DNA from 4 places in the Pantoea sp. X-Soil-ISGK-421 genome. Region 3 is predicted to be linked to each of the others. Evidence: predicted binding sites of a transcription regulator. Region 3 holds the regulator's gene; each other region holds the start of a gene.
What was found. The regulator PurR, encoded in region 3, represses purine synthesis genes. The targets are predictions, from matches to a motif close to CANGCAAACGTTTGCNTG.
Positions count from the first base shown of each region.

Region 1: the regulator PurR is predicted to act here: its motif matches at 2,151-2,168, upstream of AC6I8K_RS11720 (NCS2 family permease).
Region 2: the regulator PurR is predicted to act here: its motif matches at 1,917-1,934, upstream of purT (formate-dependent phosphoribosylglycinamide formyltransferase).
Region 4: the regulator PurR is predicted to act here: its motif matches at 1,781-1,798, upstream of cvpA (colicin V production protein).

Region 1 covers NZ_AP035979.1:2,500,436-2,504,955, forward strand. Annotated here, with positions in the region: gene AC6I8K_RS11715 (hypothetical protein) at 1-346, opposite strand, end outside; gene AC6I8K_RS11720 (NCS2 family permease) at 609-1,907, opposite strand; gene AC6I8K_RS11725 (response regulator) at 2,318-3,064, shown strand; gene AC6I8K_RS11730 (carbohydrate kinase family protein) at 3,001-4,053, opposite strand; gene AC6I8K_RS11735 (ketose 1,6-bisphosphate aldolase) at 4,055-4,520, opposite strand, start outside.
Region 2 covers NZ_AP035979.1:2,291,920-2,296,439, reverse strand. Annotated here, with positions in the region: gene AC6I8K_RS10720 (bifunctional 4-hydroxy-2-oxoglutarate aldolase/2-dehydro-3-deoxy-phosphogluconate aldolase) at 1-622, shown strand, start outside; gene purT (formate-dependent phosphoribosylglycinamide formyltransferase) at 701-1,879, opposite strand; gene AC6I8K_RS10710 (tellurite resistance TerB family protein) at 2,041-2,682, shown strand; gene AC6I8K_RS10705 (prolyl oligopeptidase family serine peptidase) at 2,822-4,520, shown strand, end outside.
Region 3 covers NZ_AP035979.1:1,802,812-1,807,331, reverse strand. Annotated here, with positions in the region: gene AC6I8K_RS08445 (Grx4 family monothiol glutaredoxin) at 1-190, opposite strand, end outside; gene AC6I8K_RS08440 (C40 family peptidase) at 555-1,346, shown strand; gene cydH (cytochrome bd-I oxidase subunit CydH) at 1,403-1,492, opposite strand; gene purR (HTH-type transcriptional repressor PurR) at 1,766-2,791, shown strand; gene punR (DNA-binding transcriptional activator PunR) at 2,788-3,699, opposite strand; gene punC (purine nucleoside transporter PunC) at 3,810-4,520, shown strand, end outside.
Region 4 covers NZ_AP035979.1:2,805,118-2,809,637, forward strand. Annotated here, with positions in the region: gene purF (amidophosphoribosyltransferase) at 1-1,196, opposite strand, end outside; gene cvpA (colicin V production protein) at 1,233-1,718, opposite strand; gene dedD (cell division protein DedD) at 1,969-2,718, opposite strand; gene folC (bifunctional tetrahydrofolate synthase/dihydrofolate synthase) at 2,708-3,973, opposite strand; gene accD (acetyl-CoA carboxylase, carboxyltransferase subunit beta) at 4,158-4,520, opposite strand, start outside.

The DNA.
Region 1 (4,520 bases), 700 kb from region 3:
CATCTATTTTGTCGAACTTATTATCAATTTTCTCGAATTTCTGGTCGAACTTCTCTCCCATCCGCTCAAACTTTTTATCGATACGTTGTTCAAGCGCCCCGAGCTCGCCCATAATCTCGACACGCATTGCCCCCTGCTCGGCTCGCACCTTTTCGATATCCGCTTTGGTGGCAAAATGTTCTGAACGCGCCGTTAGCACCGCAACATCCATCTGAATCTGCTGGGTGGTTTTTTCCAGCTGTTCAACCCGTTTGATTACTTGTTCCATTTGATGATCTCCTTTGTTACCAACGTCAAAAATTAGCGGTGGGAACACACGAGTTGTATTGCTAATGGGGTAATCCATCACCGAATCCTCTTCCATCGCTTTCTTTCAATCCGTCCACCACCCAGTCAGTGAAACAGATTTATGCAGCGTTAACATTCCACGATCCCGCCATTCACAGCCCATTTTTTGCAGGCAGGTGTAAACAACATGCAGAGCGTAGGCCGGCACGAGACGGAAAAGAAGTGAGCATCAAAAAGGATTGCGAGGAGTCACGCAGAAAATAAGCGAAGGGATGCAATAGCAGACACGGAAGCCCGAGCGGGCTTCCGTTAAGCTCGGATTAGGCGCTCAGCCAGCCCAGCTTGATGACAAACAGAATCGACAGAATGATTAGCGCCGGGTTGACCTCTTTGGTACGGCCGCTTAGCAGTTTCACCACCGTCCAGGTGATGAAACCGAACGCAATGCCGTTGGCAATGGAGTAGGTCAGTGGCATGGTCAACGCAGTGACGGTAACCGGTGCCGCCGTGGTGATGTCTTTCCAGTCGATATCCGCCAGACCTGATGCCATTAGCACCGCAACAAACAATAACGCAGGTGCCGTAGCATAAACCGGCACGCTGCCCGCCAACGGCGAGAAGAACAGGCTGAGCAGGAACAGAATCGCTACCACAATCGCCGTCAAACCGGTGCGGCCACCGGCACTGACGCCCGCAGCAGACTCCACATAGCTGGTGGTGGTTGAGGTACCGAGCAGCGAACCAAACAGCGCAGCGGCGCTATCGGCGATCAGCGCACGGCCCATTTTCGGCACGTTGCCCTGCTCATCCGCCAGACCGGCGCGCTTGGTCACACCCAGCAAGGTGCCGGTGTTGTCGAACACGTCCACGAACAGGAAGGCGAAGATCACGCTGACCAAACCGACGTTAAAGGCCCCTGAGATATCCAGCTGCATAAAGGTTGGTGCGATGGAAGGCGGAGCGGAGAACACGCCGCCGAACGGTGTCAGGCCGATGCCCATAGAAATGAACGTCACCACCAGAATGCCAATCAGCACCGCGCCAGTAACGCGACGCGCTTCCAGCACCACAATGATGAAGAAGCCCAGCAGCGCCAGCAGCGGGCCCGGTTTAGTCAGATCGCCCAGGCCAACCAGTGTGGCTGGGTTATCCACCACGATACCCGCGCCTTCCAGCGCGATAATCGCCAGGAAGAGGCCGATGCCGGCACCAATACCGGCACGCAGCGGCAGCGGAATGCTGTTAATAATCCACTCACGAATTTTGAAAAGCGACATGGCAAAGAAGATCACTGCCGACAAGAACACCGCACCCAGCGCGACTTGCCACGTGTATCCCATATGCAAAACCACGGTATACGTAAAGAAGGCGTTGAGGCCCATGCCTGGTGCGAGCGCGATCGGATAGTTAGCGATCAAGCCCATTAACACGCAGCCAATCGCCGCCGCCAGACAGGTCGCCACGAAGACCGCACCTTTATCCATGCCGGTTGCACCGAGAATGCTCGGGTTCACAAACAGGATGTAGGCCATTGCCAGGAAGGTGGTAATACCCGCAATGATTTCGGTACGCACCGTGGTGTTGTGCGCTTTAAGTTTGAAGAGTTTTTCTAACATCATCATCTCTCATGAGCGGAGTCGGCACGAATGCGCGCGCTCCTTGCCAATGTGGTTTACATGCTTATTGTTGTTTTGAAAGCGAAGCAAACGGGACAAAAGGTGGTAAAACCTTCCGCTTTCCCCTGTCCATATAGCAATAGCTATGCCACTCCCCTACGCAATCGATTACGTTTCTAATTGCCGTAGCGGTTAGGATAATTCTGAACCAGAACGAGGCGCGATTATGGTGCATTGCACCAGCGCCGCGCAATCGTTTTCCCATCGGCGATTCTCACATCAAAATATTGCTGCACTGCACGCTTTCGCACTCTGACAGGCGATGGCGCTCACGTTTCTGCGGGCTGAATCAGCAGGTAAAAAACATCGGGTTACACTGCTTTTAACCCTTTCGTAACAAAAGAGGCGCGTCCATGAAGCCCGCGATTCTGGTGGTTGATGATGACCGTGCAGTATGCGAACTGCTGCACGATGTGTTGAACGAGCATGTGTTCACCGTTTATAGCTGCCACCAGGGCAAAGATGCGCTGGCGCTGATAGCGTTACATCCGGACATTTCGCTGGTGATGCTGGATATGATGCTGCCAGACACCAACGGCCTGCTGGTACTGCAACAGATACAGCGACAGCGTCCCGACCTGCTGGTGATCATGTTGACCGGCATGGGTTCGGAAGCGGATATGGTGGTGGGGCTCGAAATGGGTGCAGATGACTACATCGCCAAGCCTTTTAACCCGCGCGTGGTGGTTGCGCGGGCGCGGGCCGCATTACGGCGCTGCGGTCGACTGGTACAGCCCGAAACATTGCAGAATGAGGGTTGGCAATTTAACGGCTGGCGACTGGACGATGCGCGCTGCCAGCTGTTCAACCCGCAGCGTGAAAGTGTACCGCTGACCCAAGGTGAATACACGCTGCTGCGTGCGCTGGTGGCACATGCGCGTAAAGTATTAACCCGCGATCAGCTGCTAGAGCTCACGCACAGTGAGAGCCTCGAAGTATTTGATCGCACCATTGATGTGCTGATTATGCGGCTACGACGTAAGATCGAAGTTAACCCGCATCAACCGAGCCTGATCCGCACCATTCGCGGCCTCGGCTACGTCTTTTCCGCCGATGTGATGCGCCCTGCCTCTTCGGCGCGCGAAACGCAAATCGCCTGATCCATCCAGCGCTGCATCTCGGCTAAAGGCCGCGTGCCGTCCAGCGCGTTTGCTGCATGCAGATTAAAACAGGCGCAGGTGTGCGCCAGCTTCAGCGTTTCCGTTAGTGACCAGCCTTCATGGCTGGCATAGAGCACACCGGCGCAAAACGCATCGCCCGCCCCGACGCTGCCCACAATCTCTTCTGGCGCCATGCACCATGCCGGTTGCCAGCGCCCTTCTCCGTCCGCTTGCTGGCCCCACGCGCCTTCCGGCGCATGAATCACCACACGCTGGCGCACGCCTTGCTGCAGCAACCACGTCGCCGCCTCGGCAAACGCGGCGGGCGCAGCCAGTCCTTGCGGTGTGCGCAAACTGACGCCAGTGAGTGATTGCGCCTCCAGTTCGTTAATCACCAGATAATCGAGCCAGCGCAGCGCAGGAACGACCAGCGGTCGATATTCGCCCACGCGTGTCACCAAATCGAGTGAAGTGAGATAGCCACGCTGCTGCATTTGCGCCAGCAACCGTGCGCTGCGCGTACCGTATTCGTCGTCGGGCACATCGAGACTATCCAGCAGCAGCAAATAACCCAGATGGAAGATGCGATGGGATGTGGAGACGTCAGCAAAATGGGCCAGATCGAGCTTGCCATTGGCACCGCGTGCATGGAAAAAGGTGCGCTGGCCGTCCGGCGCGGTCATCACCTGCGTCATCGCCGTGTTGCTACTCGCGGTGCGTTGCACAAAGTGGCGATCGATGTGGTGATCGTCGAGCAGTTGCAGGATGTAGTCGCCGTCGCTGTCCTCACCAATCATGCCAATCCCCGCCAGCGGCAGATGCACCTGCATACGCGCCAGCGTAAACAGCACGTTGAGCGCCGCGCCGCCGCTGCATTTCTCGCTGTGCTGAATTTCCGTCAGCCAGCCCTGTTCCGGCCAGTGGCTGATGCGCTGCACGTGGTCCACCAGCATGCTGCCGGCACCGATGATGCCGTTACGCGCTCCCATCTCAGGCCCTCCCGGCGCTGCCAAATACCTGCATCTGCTGCGCGACGACGTTGGCGATATCGCGCTCCACCGCCATCAACAACTCGGCAAAGGAGTCGTAGCGCGCATCACGCTGGGTGATCTGCGCTTCAATCGCGCCGAGCGCCGCCTGCGACATGCCGGTGTAGAAGTTAATTTTGTTAATGCCAAGGCTGACGGCACGGCGGAAATCCGCATCACTAATGCCAGAGCCGCCATGCAGCACCAGCGGAATGCCGGCCGTAGAACGGATCGCCGCCAGTCGGTCGAAGTCGAGCTTCGGTTCGCCTTTGTACTTGCCATGTGCATTGCCAATCGCCACCGCCAGGCAATCAATGCCGGTGGCGCGAACAAACTCGGCCGCCTGCGCCGGATCGGTGAATTTACCGCTATCGGCCTCACCAAACAGCGCACCGCCTTCATCACCGCCCACCGCGCCGAGTTCGGCT
Region 2 (4,520 bases), 490 kb from region 3:
TGCAGAACAGATCCTGAAAACTGGCCCGGTCGTGCCGGTCATCGTGGTTAACAAGCTTGAACATGCGGTACCGATGGCGAAAGCGCTGGTCGCAGGCGGCGTGCGTGTGCTGGAGGTGACGCTGCGTACGCCGGTGGCGATGGACGCATTGCGCGCAATGATTAAAGAAGTACCGGAAGCGATTGTCGGGGCGGGCACGGTTATTAACACGCAACAGCTAAAAGAAGTGACGGACGCGGGTGCGCAATTTGTCATCAGCCCCGGATTGACCGAGTCGCTGCTGAAAGCGGCGGTTGAAGGTCCGGTGCCATTAATCCCAGGTATCAGCACGGTTTCAGAACTGATGACCGGCATGGATTATGGCCTGCGTGAGTTCAAATTCTTCCCGGCGGAAGCCAATGGTGGCGTGAAAGCGCTGTCGGCGATTGGCGGTCCGTTCCCGCAGGTGCGTTTCTGCCCGACGGGCGGCATCTCACCAGCCAATTACCGTGATTATCTGGCGCTGAAAAGCGTGCTTTGCATTGGCGGTTCGTGGCTGGTACCCAATGATGCGCTTGAAACCGGCGACTGGGACCGTATCACACGTCTGGCGCGTGAAGCGGTTGAAGGAGCACGCGCTTAACGGCGTTTTGGAAAGTGCGCAGGAATGCGCACCTGAGGATTGTAGGTCGCCAATGATGGCGACCTTTTCGTTTTTAACCTAGCCTGCCACTTTCACCGCTGCCGCACTGGCAACGGCGCGTGCGATAGCGTCATCGGTGTTTTCACCGGTTGCTAAAGCCACACCCAAACGGCGCTGACCGGCGATTTCCGGCTTACCAAATAGACGCAGTTGCAATCCGGCCCCCAGCGCGGCTTCGATATTCCCGAACACGACGTTCTGGCTGTTCAGCTCTGGCAAAATCACTGCCGATGCCGCGGGTCCGTATTGACGGATGCCGCCAATTGGCAAGCCGAGGAAGGCGCGCACATGCAGCGCAAATTCTGACAGATCCTGCGAGATCAACGTTACCATGCCGGTATCATGCGGACGCGGCGAGACTTCGCTGAACACCACTTCATCACCACACACAAACAGCTCAACGCCAAACAGGCCGTAACCGCCAAGCGCTTTCACCACGTTCGCGGCGATATCCTGCGCGCGTTGCAGTGCCAGTTCACTCATCTGCTGCGGCTGCCAGGATTCACGGTAATCACCCTCTTCCTGACGATGACCAATCGGCGCGCAGAAATGGATACCATCTACTGCACTGATGGTGAGCAGAGTGATTTCAAAATCAAACTTCACCACCCCTTCAACGATGACGCGGCCGGCACCGGCACGTCCGCCTTGCTGTGCATAATCCCAGGCTTTATCCAGCTGGCTGGCTTCACGCATAAAGCTCTGACCTTTACCGGATGAACTCATCACTGGCTTAACGATGCACGGGAATCCAATGGCATGCGCCGCTGCAACAAAATTCTCTTTGCTATCAGCAAACTGATAAGTTGAGGTCGGCAAGGACAACTCTTCCGCCGCCAGACGGCGAATGCCTTCACGGTTCATGGTCAGACGTGCGGCGCGTGCGGTCGGCACTACTTTCTGGCCTTGTGCTTCCAGTTCCAGCAGTTTTTCGGTGGCGATAGCTTCAATTTCCGGTACCACAAAGTGCGGCTTTTCCTGCGCAATCAGTGTAGCGAGCGCGTCGCCGTCCAGCATGTTGATCACATAGCTGCGATGCGCCACATGCATGGCAGGTGCATCGGCGTAACGGTCCACCGCGATCACCTCCACACCAAGACGTTGGCATTCAAGTGCCACTTCTTTGCCTAATTCGCCTGAACCTAACAGCATGACACGCGTTGCGGCAGGGCGCAGCGCGGTTCCGAGAGTCGTCATAATTTCACCTTAGCAGTCAAAATGCGGGCGCAGTATAAACGAAAACGTTTGCGTACTCACGCTTTCGCCAACATCAGGTTTGCCATACTTTTCCCGCTCTGACGTTAACTGACACAGCCTGCGGCAGCATGGAGGACGGAAAATTCAACAGGAGTCAAACGATGAGCAATTGGCTACAGCAAATTCAATCCGTGCTGGCGAAAAAGGGCGGTGATGGAAAATCTGGCGGATTAAGCGACATGCTGGCACCCGGCGCATTAGGCGGGCTGGCAGGATTGCTGGTCGGCAGTAAATCCACGCGTAAGCTTCTGACCCAATACGGCGGCAAAGCATTGCTGTTAGGCGGCGGCGCGGCGGCTGGCGCGTTGCTGTGGAATAAATACAAACAGCGTATACGTGAAACGCATCAGAATGAAGCGGGTTTCGGCCAGCTGCAAACGCCCATGGATCAACGTGCCGCACGTTTAGTCACGGCGCTGGTGTTCGCGGCGAAAAGTGATGGTCATATCGACGATCAAGAGCGCGCAGCGATTGAAAAAAACATCCAGCAAGCGGGTTACGGCGCACAAGCCGAAACGTTAATTCAGCAGGCGATGAATCGTCCGCTCGATCCCAACTGGCTGGCCGCCGACGTCAAAAACGAAGAAGAGGCCCTGGAGCTCTATTTCCTCAGCTGTGCAGCCATCGATGTCGATCACTTTATGGAGCGCAGCTATCTCTCTGCGCTCGGCGATGCGTTGAAAATCCCTCAAGATGTACGCGACGGCATTCAGCGTGATATCGACGCTGAGAAAGCCGCGTAACGCTGTGCGAAGGTTGCGTCCGTAACCTTCGCTTCTCATGCTTGGCTTACCCTGCGCAGTGTGATGATGCGCGCAGCTTGGCATCGCGCGCGATTAGTGCCACGCTTGCAGAATGTTGTCCTTCAGGGAGAAGAGCCTAATGAATCAGCCACACGCGAAAAAAATCCCCCATGCAATGAATCTGCACGGTGAAACGCGCATCGATAATTATCACTGGTTGCGTGATGACGACCGCGAGAATCCTGAGGTGCTGGCCCATCTGCATGCCGAAAATGATTACGGTCGCGCCATGATGTCGTCACAAAATCCATTACAGGAAAGGGTGCTGAAAGAGATCGTCGACCGTATTCCACCGCAGGATCATTCGGTGCCGTATGTGAAAAACGGTTATCGCTATCAAAGCCGCTATGAAGTCGGCAATGAATATCCCGCTTATTTCCGACAACCGATCGATGTGTCAGCCGATGAGCCCTGGCAACTGCTGCTCGATGGCAACCAGCGGGCATCACACAGCGACTTTTACACCATGGGCGCGTTGGCGATCACGCCGGATAATCAGGTGATGGCCTTAGCTGAAGATTTTCTGTCGCGCCGCCAATATGGCATTCGTTTCCGTAATTTGCAGAGCGGTAGCTGGTATCCAGAAGTGTTAACCAATGCTTCATCCAGCGTTGCCTGGGCCAACGATTCCCGCACGCTCTATTACGTGCGTAAGCATCCGAAAACGCTGCTGGCGTATCAGGTCTGGCGCCATGAACTCGGTCATCCACAATCTGACGATCAGCTGGTGTATGAGGAAAAGGATGATGCCTTCCACCTCAGTGTGCACAAAACCACCTCTGAGCACTTCATTCTGATCGCGTTGTTCAGCACTACCACCAGCGAGATTCTGCTGATCGATGCCGAATATCCGGATGCGCAGCCGCAAACGTTTTGCCCGCGTCGCCGTGACCACGAATACAGCATTGATCACTACAACCACCAGTTCTACATTCGCTCGAATCGCGACGGCAAAAACTTCGGCCTCTATCGCAGCGCGTGGCTAGCGGAAGCGCGCTGGCAATCGCTGATCCCGGCGCGTGACAACGTGGTGCTGGAAGACTTCCAGCTGTTCCGCCATTGGCTGGTGGTCGAAGAGCGGCAGCACGGTGTGAATACGTTACGGCAGATTAACTGGGAGAGCGGTGAAAGCTTTGGTATCGCTTTTGACGATCCGGCCTATGTGACCTGGCTGGCTTACAATCCTTCGCCGGAAAGCGACACGTTGCGCTACGGCTATTCCTCAATGACCACGCCGACAACCTTGTTTGAACTGAACATGGAAACCGGCGATCGCCGTGTCCTGAAGCGTACGCCGGTACCGGGCTTTAAATCTGAGGATTATAAAAGCGAGCATCTGTGGATCACGGTGCGTGATGGAACCGAGGTTCCGGTGTCACTGGTTTACCACCGCAAGCATTTCCAGCGCGGCAAAAATCCGTTGCTGGCGTATGGCTACGGTGCCTATGGCAGCAGCATGGACGCCAGCTTCGGCACCAGCCGCATCAGCTTGCTGGAGCGCGGCTTCGTCTACGCCATCATACATGTGCGTGGCGGCGGCGAACTCGGACAGCAATGGTATGACGGCGGGCGCCTGAAGAATAAAATCAACAGCTTCACCGATTTTATTGATGTCACCGAAGCGCTGGTGGCGAAAGGATATGGCAATCGCCAGCAGCTCTACGCGATGGGCGGTAGCGCTGGCGGATTACTGATGGGCGGTGTGGTCAACATGGCGCCAGATCTGTTCCACGGTGTGGTGGCACAGGTGCCGTTTGTTGATGTGGTCACCACCATGC
Region 3 (4,520 bases):
TTGGCATTTCAGCACGGATATCCGGGTTCTGCAGAATGTCCACATAGGCGAAACGCTCGCCGCATGCGGAAAGCGCCTGCACGGCCTGCGCCGAGAAACCGCAGCTTGGCAGCTTCGGGGAACCTTTCATGTACAGCAGAATCGGGTTTTCTGCGATCTGACGCTGAATTTTTTCAACAGTACTCATTATTGCCTTCCTTAATCCTTCACTTCGTGTTTGTTTATTGTAGCGATTTCGCTCCCGTACTGAAAACGGGATTTTGTGTTTGCGCCTGCTAATCGCCATGTTTGTTAAGTCAATTCATGACAAATAACATTTTCATATCATTAATTGGCATTAATAAATTAATAATTAGCAATAGTTTCGCTGGGTTAACCAGCTGAAATCGCTCATTTTTGCTACAGAATCAATCTGGTAACATATTAATGGAAAAAGGCCTTACCTTTTGGAAAAAAAGTGGATTAGAATTGCCTCGGCGCTGGTCACTTGATCAGATTTCTCTCACTTTGCCGCAGTCTGTGTTCATTCAGCCTGCTTAACCTGTAACCGGATTATGCGTCTACTAATTACGCTTTTCATACTGGCTTTAGCCCAACTGTTCTTTAATGTGGCTGCTGCATCTCCGCATGCACCCGTTAATGCCAGCTCGCTCAAAGCAGAGAAAAAGAGCGCACGTGAAGACGAGCGCCGCAAACGACGTCCGGTGAAAACCACCACAAAAAAATCGCGCCTGACTGCTGTCCAAAAATTCAAACTAAAAAAACAGACCAAAACTGAAACCGCGCTGCACAAAACCACCAGCAAAAAATCCCCGCTGAAACTTACCGCTAAGAAATACGGTCATCAACGCCTGGTGAAGAAATCTCCCGAAGTGGTGGTTGATGACGAAGCGGTTGCGCTTACCGGCATCAAAATGAGTAAGTCGCACCGCCAGCGTTATCAAAAAGCGCGTGAAACGGCGATGACCAAATTAATGGGCCAACTCGGTAAACCTTATCAATGGGGCGGCACCTCGCCACATACCGGTTTCGACTGCAGTGGATTGGTCTGGTACGCCTATAAAGATCTGGTGAAATTCAAATTTCCGCGCACCGCCAATGAGATGTATCACTTGCGTGATGCTTCCCCGATCAAACGTGAAATGCTGGAGAAAGGGGATCTGGTGTTCTTCCGCATTAACAATCGCGGCACCGCTGATCATGTTGGTGTTTATCTCGGCAACGGCAAATTCATTCAGTCGCCGCGTACCGGCAAAGATATTCAGATTAGCGCTTTGGGAGAGGATTACTGGCAGAAACACTATGTGGGCGCGCGTCGTATGATGACGCCAAAAACCATTCGCTAATTGTTGCGCAACAAACAGAAAAAAGCCGGATGCTGCACACAGCTCCGGCTTTTTTGTTAATGCATGATCGCGGTAAAACTGAAGGCGATAATCATCAACAGTGCGCCAACAGTGGTCATTAGCGCCAGCTTCAGGTCAGTATTCATCACAACTCCTTAGTCACACAATTAATAGGGTTAACGCGATTTTCGCACAGCAATCGGCAAAAATCTCGTGTTATCCGCGCGGGCTTGTTAGAATCGCCGCCTTTCGTTGCGCAACAGATTTTGCGCGTGCTGTATTTTCAGCATAATGAAGTGATTTCGTCTGCTATAACACCCCGTTTTGCCCGCCTTTTGAGCTGTAAAAGCGTTAGCAGACGCAAACGTTTAACAATATACTTATCAGTAAGTTGCGATAAGACCAGGAGTACCATTTTCATGGCAACAATTAAAGATGTCGCAAAACGCGCAGGTGTCTCAACCACCACGGTTTCGCATGTCATCAACAAAACGCGTTTCGTTGCGGAAGAAACGCGTAACGCCGTATGGGAAGCGATCAAACAATTACACTACTCGCCAAGTGCCGTGGCGCGTAGTCTCAAAGTGAATCACACCAAAACCTTAGGTCTGCTGGCAACGTCCAGTGAAGCGCCCTATTTTGCTGAAATTATCGAAGCGGTGGAGAATCGTTGTTTCGAACGCGGCTATACGTTGATTCTCGGCAATGCGCACAACGATCTGCAAAAACAGCGCGCCTATCTGTCGATGATGGCGCAAAAGCGCGTCGATGGTTTGCTGGTGATGTGTTCTGAGTATCCGGACGATTTACTGCAAATGCTGGAAGAGAACCGCAATATCCCGATGGTCGTCATGGATTGGGGTGCTTCGCGCGGTGATTTTACCGATACGGTGCAGGACAACGCGTTTCAAGGCGGCTATCTCGCCGGGCGTTATCTGATTGAACGTGGCCATCGCGATATTGGTGCCATCCCTGGCCAGATGGAGCGCAACACCGGCGGCGGACGTCACGCAGGATTTCTGCAGGCGATGAACGAAGCAGGCATTACAGTGCGTCCAGAATGGGTGGTTCAGGGCGACTTTGAACCTGAATCCGGTTATCAGGCCATGCAGCAGATTCTTAACCAGAAACAGCGCCCAACCGCCGTGTTCTGCGGCGGCGATATTATGGCGATGGGCGCAATTTGTGCCGCCGATGAGATGGGTTTGCGTGTACCGCAAGATATCTCGGTGATTGGTTACGATAACGTGCGCAACGCGCGCTATTTCACGCCCGCGCTGACCACCGTACACCAGCCTAAAGCCGAACTGGGTGAAAAAGCGCTGGAAATGCTGTTGGATCGCATCACCAGCAAACGTGAAGATCCACAAACCATCGAGGTTCAGCCTACGCTGATTGAACGTCGTTCAGTGGCGTACGGCCCATTCCGCGATTATCGCCGCTAAGCTGACACTTCGCTGAGCCATTCGTGGTTCAGCGTTTCAGCATCCCCCAGATAAGCCAGTAACCACTCAAGCGCCGGCGACGTGCGTTGTTCTGCCCAGCTGACGCAGCACGGACTATCAGGAAAGGCTTGCGGCAGCGACAGTTCGACCAATTTATGACTGTCCAGCAGTGGACGCGCCAAATGGCCCGGCACCATTCCAACACACAATCCTGCCAGCAAACACGCCATCCCGGTTTCCCATTCTGGCACCACCAGCCGCCGCTGATTATCTAGCGTCCAGGTCATACGGCGCGGCAATGCACGCGACGTATCTTCCAGCACCAGAGATGGCCACGCTCGCAACGTTTCATCATCCAGTTCCGTGCTGTTAACCAGCGGATGATCCGGGCTGACCACACAACGCCAATTCAGCGCGCCCATATCCTGAAACGCAAAACGTCCACCGACGGGAATTGCCTGCGTGGCGCCAATCGCGACATCTACCCGGCCATCGGCTAATGCATCCCACACTCCGTTAAACACTTCGTAGCTGATAATCAACTCCATATCGGGAAAATGACGATAGAAGTCCTTCACTAATTGCCGCGTGCGCTGCGGTTTTACAATGCAGTCAACCGCGATACTCAATTCACCGCGCCAACCATTCGCCAGTTGTTGACACTGCCTACGCGTTGCCAGCATTTTTTTGATAACAGATCGCCCTTCACGAACGAAGTGCTCGCCGGCTGGTGTCATGACCACTTCGCGATGCTGGCGCTCAAACAACGGTACCGCCAACCAGGTTTCCAGCTGACGCACGGTATAGCTGACGGCAGAAGGCACGCGATGCAGCTCCTGCGCGGCCGCGCTAAAACTGCCGGTGCGCGCCACGGCATCCACCACTTCAAGCGCATATTCTGACCACATATTTTTGCCTTCAAAAAATTTAACAGCACCATGCAAATATTAGCGTTTCACAAAGCGCGTTGCATCCTTTTACACTCCCCGGCGTTCAACCTGCCCAAAAGAGAATCAACATGTTGTCGTCTAAAGCATTTATGCCTTATCTCGCCGTGCTCAGCATGCTCGGCTTTCTTGCCACGGATATGTATTTACCCGCCTTTGGCGATATGCAGCGTGATTTTGCTAGCGCACCCGGCACTATCAGCGCCAGCTTAAGTCTGTTTCTCGGCGGTTTTGCCTGTGCACAGGTATTTTGGGGGCCGCTGTCGGATCGTTATGGACGTAAACCGATTTTACTGGCGGGTTTAGCCATCTTCGCCCTCGGCTGCCTGGGTATGCTTTGGGTAACCGACGTACGCCTGATGTTGGCGCTGCGCTTTGTGCAGGCCATTGGCGTGTGTGCTGCAGCCGTGAGCTGGCAGGCGTTGGTGGTAGATCACTATCCAAAAGCCAAAGCGAATAAAGTGTTTGCAACGATTATGCCGCTGGTTGCGCTGTCTCCTGCGCTGGCACCACTGCTTGGCGCCTGGCTTATCAGCCACTTCCACTGGCGCAGCATCTTTATCACGCTGACATTGGTCGCGGTGGTACTGCTGATCGGTACGCTGCAGTTAACGTCGCCTAAGCGCGAAAAAGTGGCCGGTGGTATCCAACCTGGCTGGTTAACCTTAATGGGCACGCGCGTCTATAGCGGTAACGTTTTGATCTATTCTGCTTGCTCGGCGAGTTTCTTCGCCTGGCTGACGGGATCACCTTTCATTCTCGCCGCTGCTGGCCTGACACCG
Region 4 (4,520 bases), 1.0 Mb from region 3:
TCCGGTGCTGCTGAAGCCAGGTAAACCCGTTTCGCACCGGCTTCACGCGCCATTTCGATAATCTGTTCCGAAGTGGTGCCGCGCACGATGGAGTCATCCACCAGCAACACGTTTTTGTCACGGAACTCGGCGCGGTTAGCGTTCAGCTTACGGCGTACCGCGCTGCGACGCAGCTGCTGGCCCGGCATAATGAAGGTACGGCCAACGTAGCGGTTTTTCACAAATCCCTGACGATACGGCTTATCGAGGATACGCGCGATTTCCAGCGCGATATCGGTTGAAGTTTCCGGAATCGGAATCACCACATCGATATCCAGATCTTCCCACTCGCGGGCGATTTTATCGCCCAGCTTGGTGCCCATGCGCACGCGCGCGCTGTACACCGAAATTTTGTCGAGGAACGAATCCGGACGGGCAAAATAAACGTACTCGAACAGGCACGGGTTGGTTTTCGGGTTCTCCGCGCATTGACGCGTAGAGAGCTGGCCTTGCTCGGTGATGTACACCGCTTCACCAGGTGCTACGTCACGGATGAATTCGAAGCCCAGCGTATCCAGTGCGACGCTTTCCGACGCCACCATGTATTCAGTGCGGCCATCGGCGATCACGCGCTTGCCCAGCACCAGCGGACGAATACCGTTTGGATCGCGGAAGGCGACCATACCGTGTCCGATAATCATTGATACCACTGCGTAAGCGCCGCGCACCTGCTGATGCACCGCCGCCACCGCAGCAAAAATGTTGTCAGCTTCCAGCGGATAGTGCTGAAAACGGTCCAGCTCCTGCGCGAAGATGTTCAGCAGGATTTCGGAATCAGAGGTGGTATTAACGTGACGGCGACCCGTTTCGAACAGCTGTTTACGCAGCTCATGGGCGTTGGTCAGGTTGCCGTTATGCGCCAACGTGATGCCATAAGGGGAGTTCACGTAGAAAGGCTGCGCTTCAGAGGCGCTGGAGCTGCCTGCCGTTGGATAGCGCACGTGACCAATCCCGATGTTGCCCTGCAGGCGCTGCATATGGCGCGCTTCGAACACATCGCTGACCAGACCGTTAGCTTTACGCAAACGGAAGCAGTTAATAGCATCGATGGTACAAATGCCGGCGGCATCCTGCCCGCGGTGCTGAAGCACCGTTAACGCGTCATAGATTGACTGGTTTACTGGCATGAAACCGGTGATACCAACAATACCGCACATATTGTCATTTCCTCATTAGCCGCACTCCCGATGGTGTCACCGGGGTAAAAAACTCGACGTGCTTTTCAGGTAATCGAAAAACCACCTGATGATGTAACTGAACTGGGGAATGAGTTGCGACTGTTGCCAGTCAGGACTTTTGGAAAAGCCGGTGAATGTATCGAGAAAGAACAGCATAGCAGACACGATCAGCACGCCACGCAACGCCCCGAAACAGACCCCCAACACCCTGTCGGTTCCCGACAAGCCAGTTTTTTCAACCAGCGAGCCGATCACATAGTTCACGATGGCACCCACAATCAGGGTGGCAACGAATAACACCGCGATAGCGATGCCGTTGCGAACCAGTTCGTCGTCAAAACCCGTAAACCAGACTGCAAGGTAGGCGTAATAATGACTGGCGACAAAAAACGCACATCCCCAGGTAACGAGAGATAAGGCTTCCCGGACAAACCCACGAATCAGGCTGACCAGAGCCGAAAAACCAACTACCGCAATAATGACGTAATCAATCCAGATCATGAACTCTTCCAGCCCAGTGCTATCGCACCCCTGCATCCAGTTCGGGGCGCATTCTAACAGAAAAAGAAAACGTTTGCGTAGGGTTTTCCGGTTCTGTTTCCGCAAAAAGGGCGATGAAAAAAACTTTCCTCGCCCTGTGTGTTATCAGCGATTTAATCCACTGATATTTAATAATTTTATTGCCGCGCTTCGCTACAAAATTTTTGTAAAGCCGCGCCTTTTTCTGCCATCGGCGCGGCTTATCAGCGCTTTATCGCGCGCTATACGGTTTCACCACGCCACCGAGGCCGGAGATACTTTGCAGTTCGCTCAGCGAACCTTGCAGCTTCGCTTTATTGGCATCCGGACCGACATAAATACGGGTGATTTGTCCCTGCACCGGCGTGGACGGCACGGTGAAGGCGCGATAACCAGAGAGACGCAGCTGCGCCACAATCTCGCTCACTTTTGCCGCGTTCTTCAACGCACCCAGCTGCACAACAAATGCCTGACCGGCTGGCGCTGCGGGTTCGCTCTGCTTCGGCGTTTCCACCGGTTTAGGCTGTTCCACCGGCTTCGGCTGCTCAACCGGTTTCGGCTTCGGTTGCTCAACCGGTTTTGGCTTCGGCTGCTCAACCGGCTTCGGTTTCGGCTGCTCGACCGGTTTTGGCTTCGGCTGTTCAACCGGTTTCGGTTGGATTTGCTGATGCACCGGCGGCGGCGTTACCACGCTTGGCTCGCTATTCTGCGTCGGCTGGGCGCTGCCATTAGTGGCAGTTTTACCCCCGTTTTGACTCTGCGCCGCACCTGCCCCTTCTGGCGGCTGTGCGGGTAGAGGTTGGGTTACCGGCGGCACCATTTCGCTATCCTGCTGATCGTCCGGTTTTGGCACCAGCGGAATCGCCGCGAACTCTTCTTTATAATGCTTTTTCTTTCCGTCCAGCAGGCCGGGCAACACGATGACACCGATCGCCACCAGAATGACCGTACCGACTAAGCGATTTTGGAACTTACTTGCCACTGCCGTTCTCCGCTGCCATCGATTCCATAACCTGCGCTACGGTGTGAAAAGAGCCACACACCAGAATCACATCTTCGGGACGCGCCTGCTGACGCGCCGCTTGCCAGGCTGCATCAACGTTGCTGTAAGGCACGCCGCCATCCACATGCGCCAGCAGCTCATCGGCTGAGGCACCGCGTGGGCCATCAAGCGGCGCGCAATACCAGCGATCAACCTGCGGCGCCAGCGCCGCCAACGTGCCCGCGATATCTTTGTCGTGCAGCATGCCAACCACCGCATGCACTTCCCCGCTGTGCGCCTCTTCAGCCAGACGCGAAGCCAGATAGTAAGCGGCATGCGGATTGTGCGCCACATCGAGAATCACGCGCGGCGCTTCGCTGACGGTCTGGAAACGTCCCGGCAGAATAGCCAGCGGAAGATGCTGACGAATAATCGCTTCGCTTACCGTCAAACCTGACGCACGCAGCGCGGTAAGTGCGGTCGCAGCATTGGGTAACGGCACCTGCGGCAGCGGTAAATCACGCAGTTCACCGTGCGCATCCTGCAACGTCCAGCTGGCGCCGGTTTGCTGCCATTGCCAGTCGCGATTACGTTGCAGCAGCACGGCGCCCTTCTCAGCCGCGACCTGCGCGATGGTACCCGGCATGTCGGCTTCACCGACTACCGCCGGTTTACCTGCGCGGAACACGCCGGCTTTTTCCCGGCCGATGCTTTCACGATCCGGACCGAGCCAATCGGTGTGATCCAGCGCAATGCTGGTGATCACCGCCACATCGGCATCGACAATATTGGTGGCATCAAGACGTCCGCCTAGGCCGACTTCCAGTATCACCACATCAAGATTGGCCGCGCGGAACAGATTGAAAGCCGACAAGGTGCCGAACTCAAAGTAGGTCAGTGAAATGTCATCGCGTCCGGCTTCAATCGCGGCAAAACTGGCGCTGTGCTGCGCCTCATCCAGTTCAGCGCCCTGCACGCGTACGCGCTCGGTGTAACGTACCAGATGCGGCGAGCTGTAGACGCCCACGCGATAGCCCGCAGCAATCAATAACGTTTCCAGCGTGCGGCAGGTCGTGCCTTTGCCGTTAGTGCCGGCGACGGTGAAGACAAAGGGAGCAGGTTTGAGCAGGTCGAGGCGAGCAGCGACGCGTTGAATACGATCCAGGCCTAATTCAATGGCCTGAGAATGCAGGTGCTCAAGATAATGAAGCCACGTGGCCAAAGGCGACGTGGCTTGAGGAAGAGAATTATCCATGTGTCCCGTTCTTAATAAATACACATCATCCTTCAAGCTGCAGCGGCGTTGGCTGCGTTCATTCACCCCGGTCACTTACCAAAGTCAGCTCCCGGGGATGCATTCACTTGCCGCCTTGCTGCAGCTCGAATGATGTCGTGTAGACGGTGCATTGGAGGAAAGGAAGGTTCCTTTCCGTTGCCTGTCAGGCTTCGTTGCTCTCCGGCTCAGCCACATCAGGCTGATTACCATCCTGCAGCGGTGCTGGCAGGTTCATCATTTTCGCCAGCAGACTTGCCAGCTTAAAGCGCATTTCCGGGCGACGGATAATCATGTCGATCGCGCCTTTCTCAATCAGGAACTCACTACGCTGGAAGCCCGGCGGCAGTTTTTCGCGCACGGTCTGCTCGATAACGCGTGGACCGGCAAAGCCGATCAGCGCTTTCGGTTCCGCCACGTTGAGATCGCCCAACATCGCGAAGCTGGCTGACACGCCGCCCATGGTTGGGTCGGTCAGCACGGAGATGTACGGCAAGCCGCGCTCCTGCATTTTCGCCAGGGCCGCACT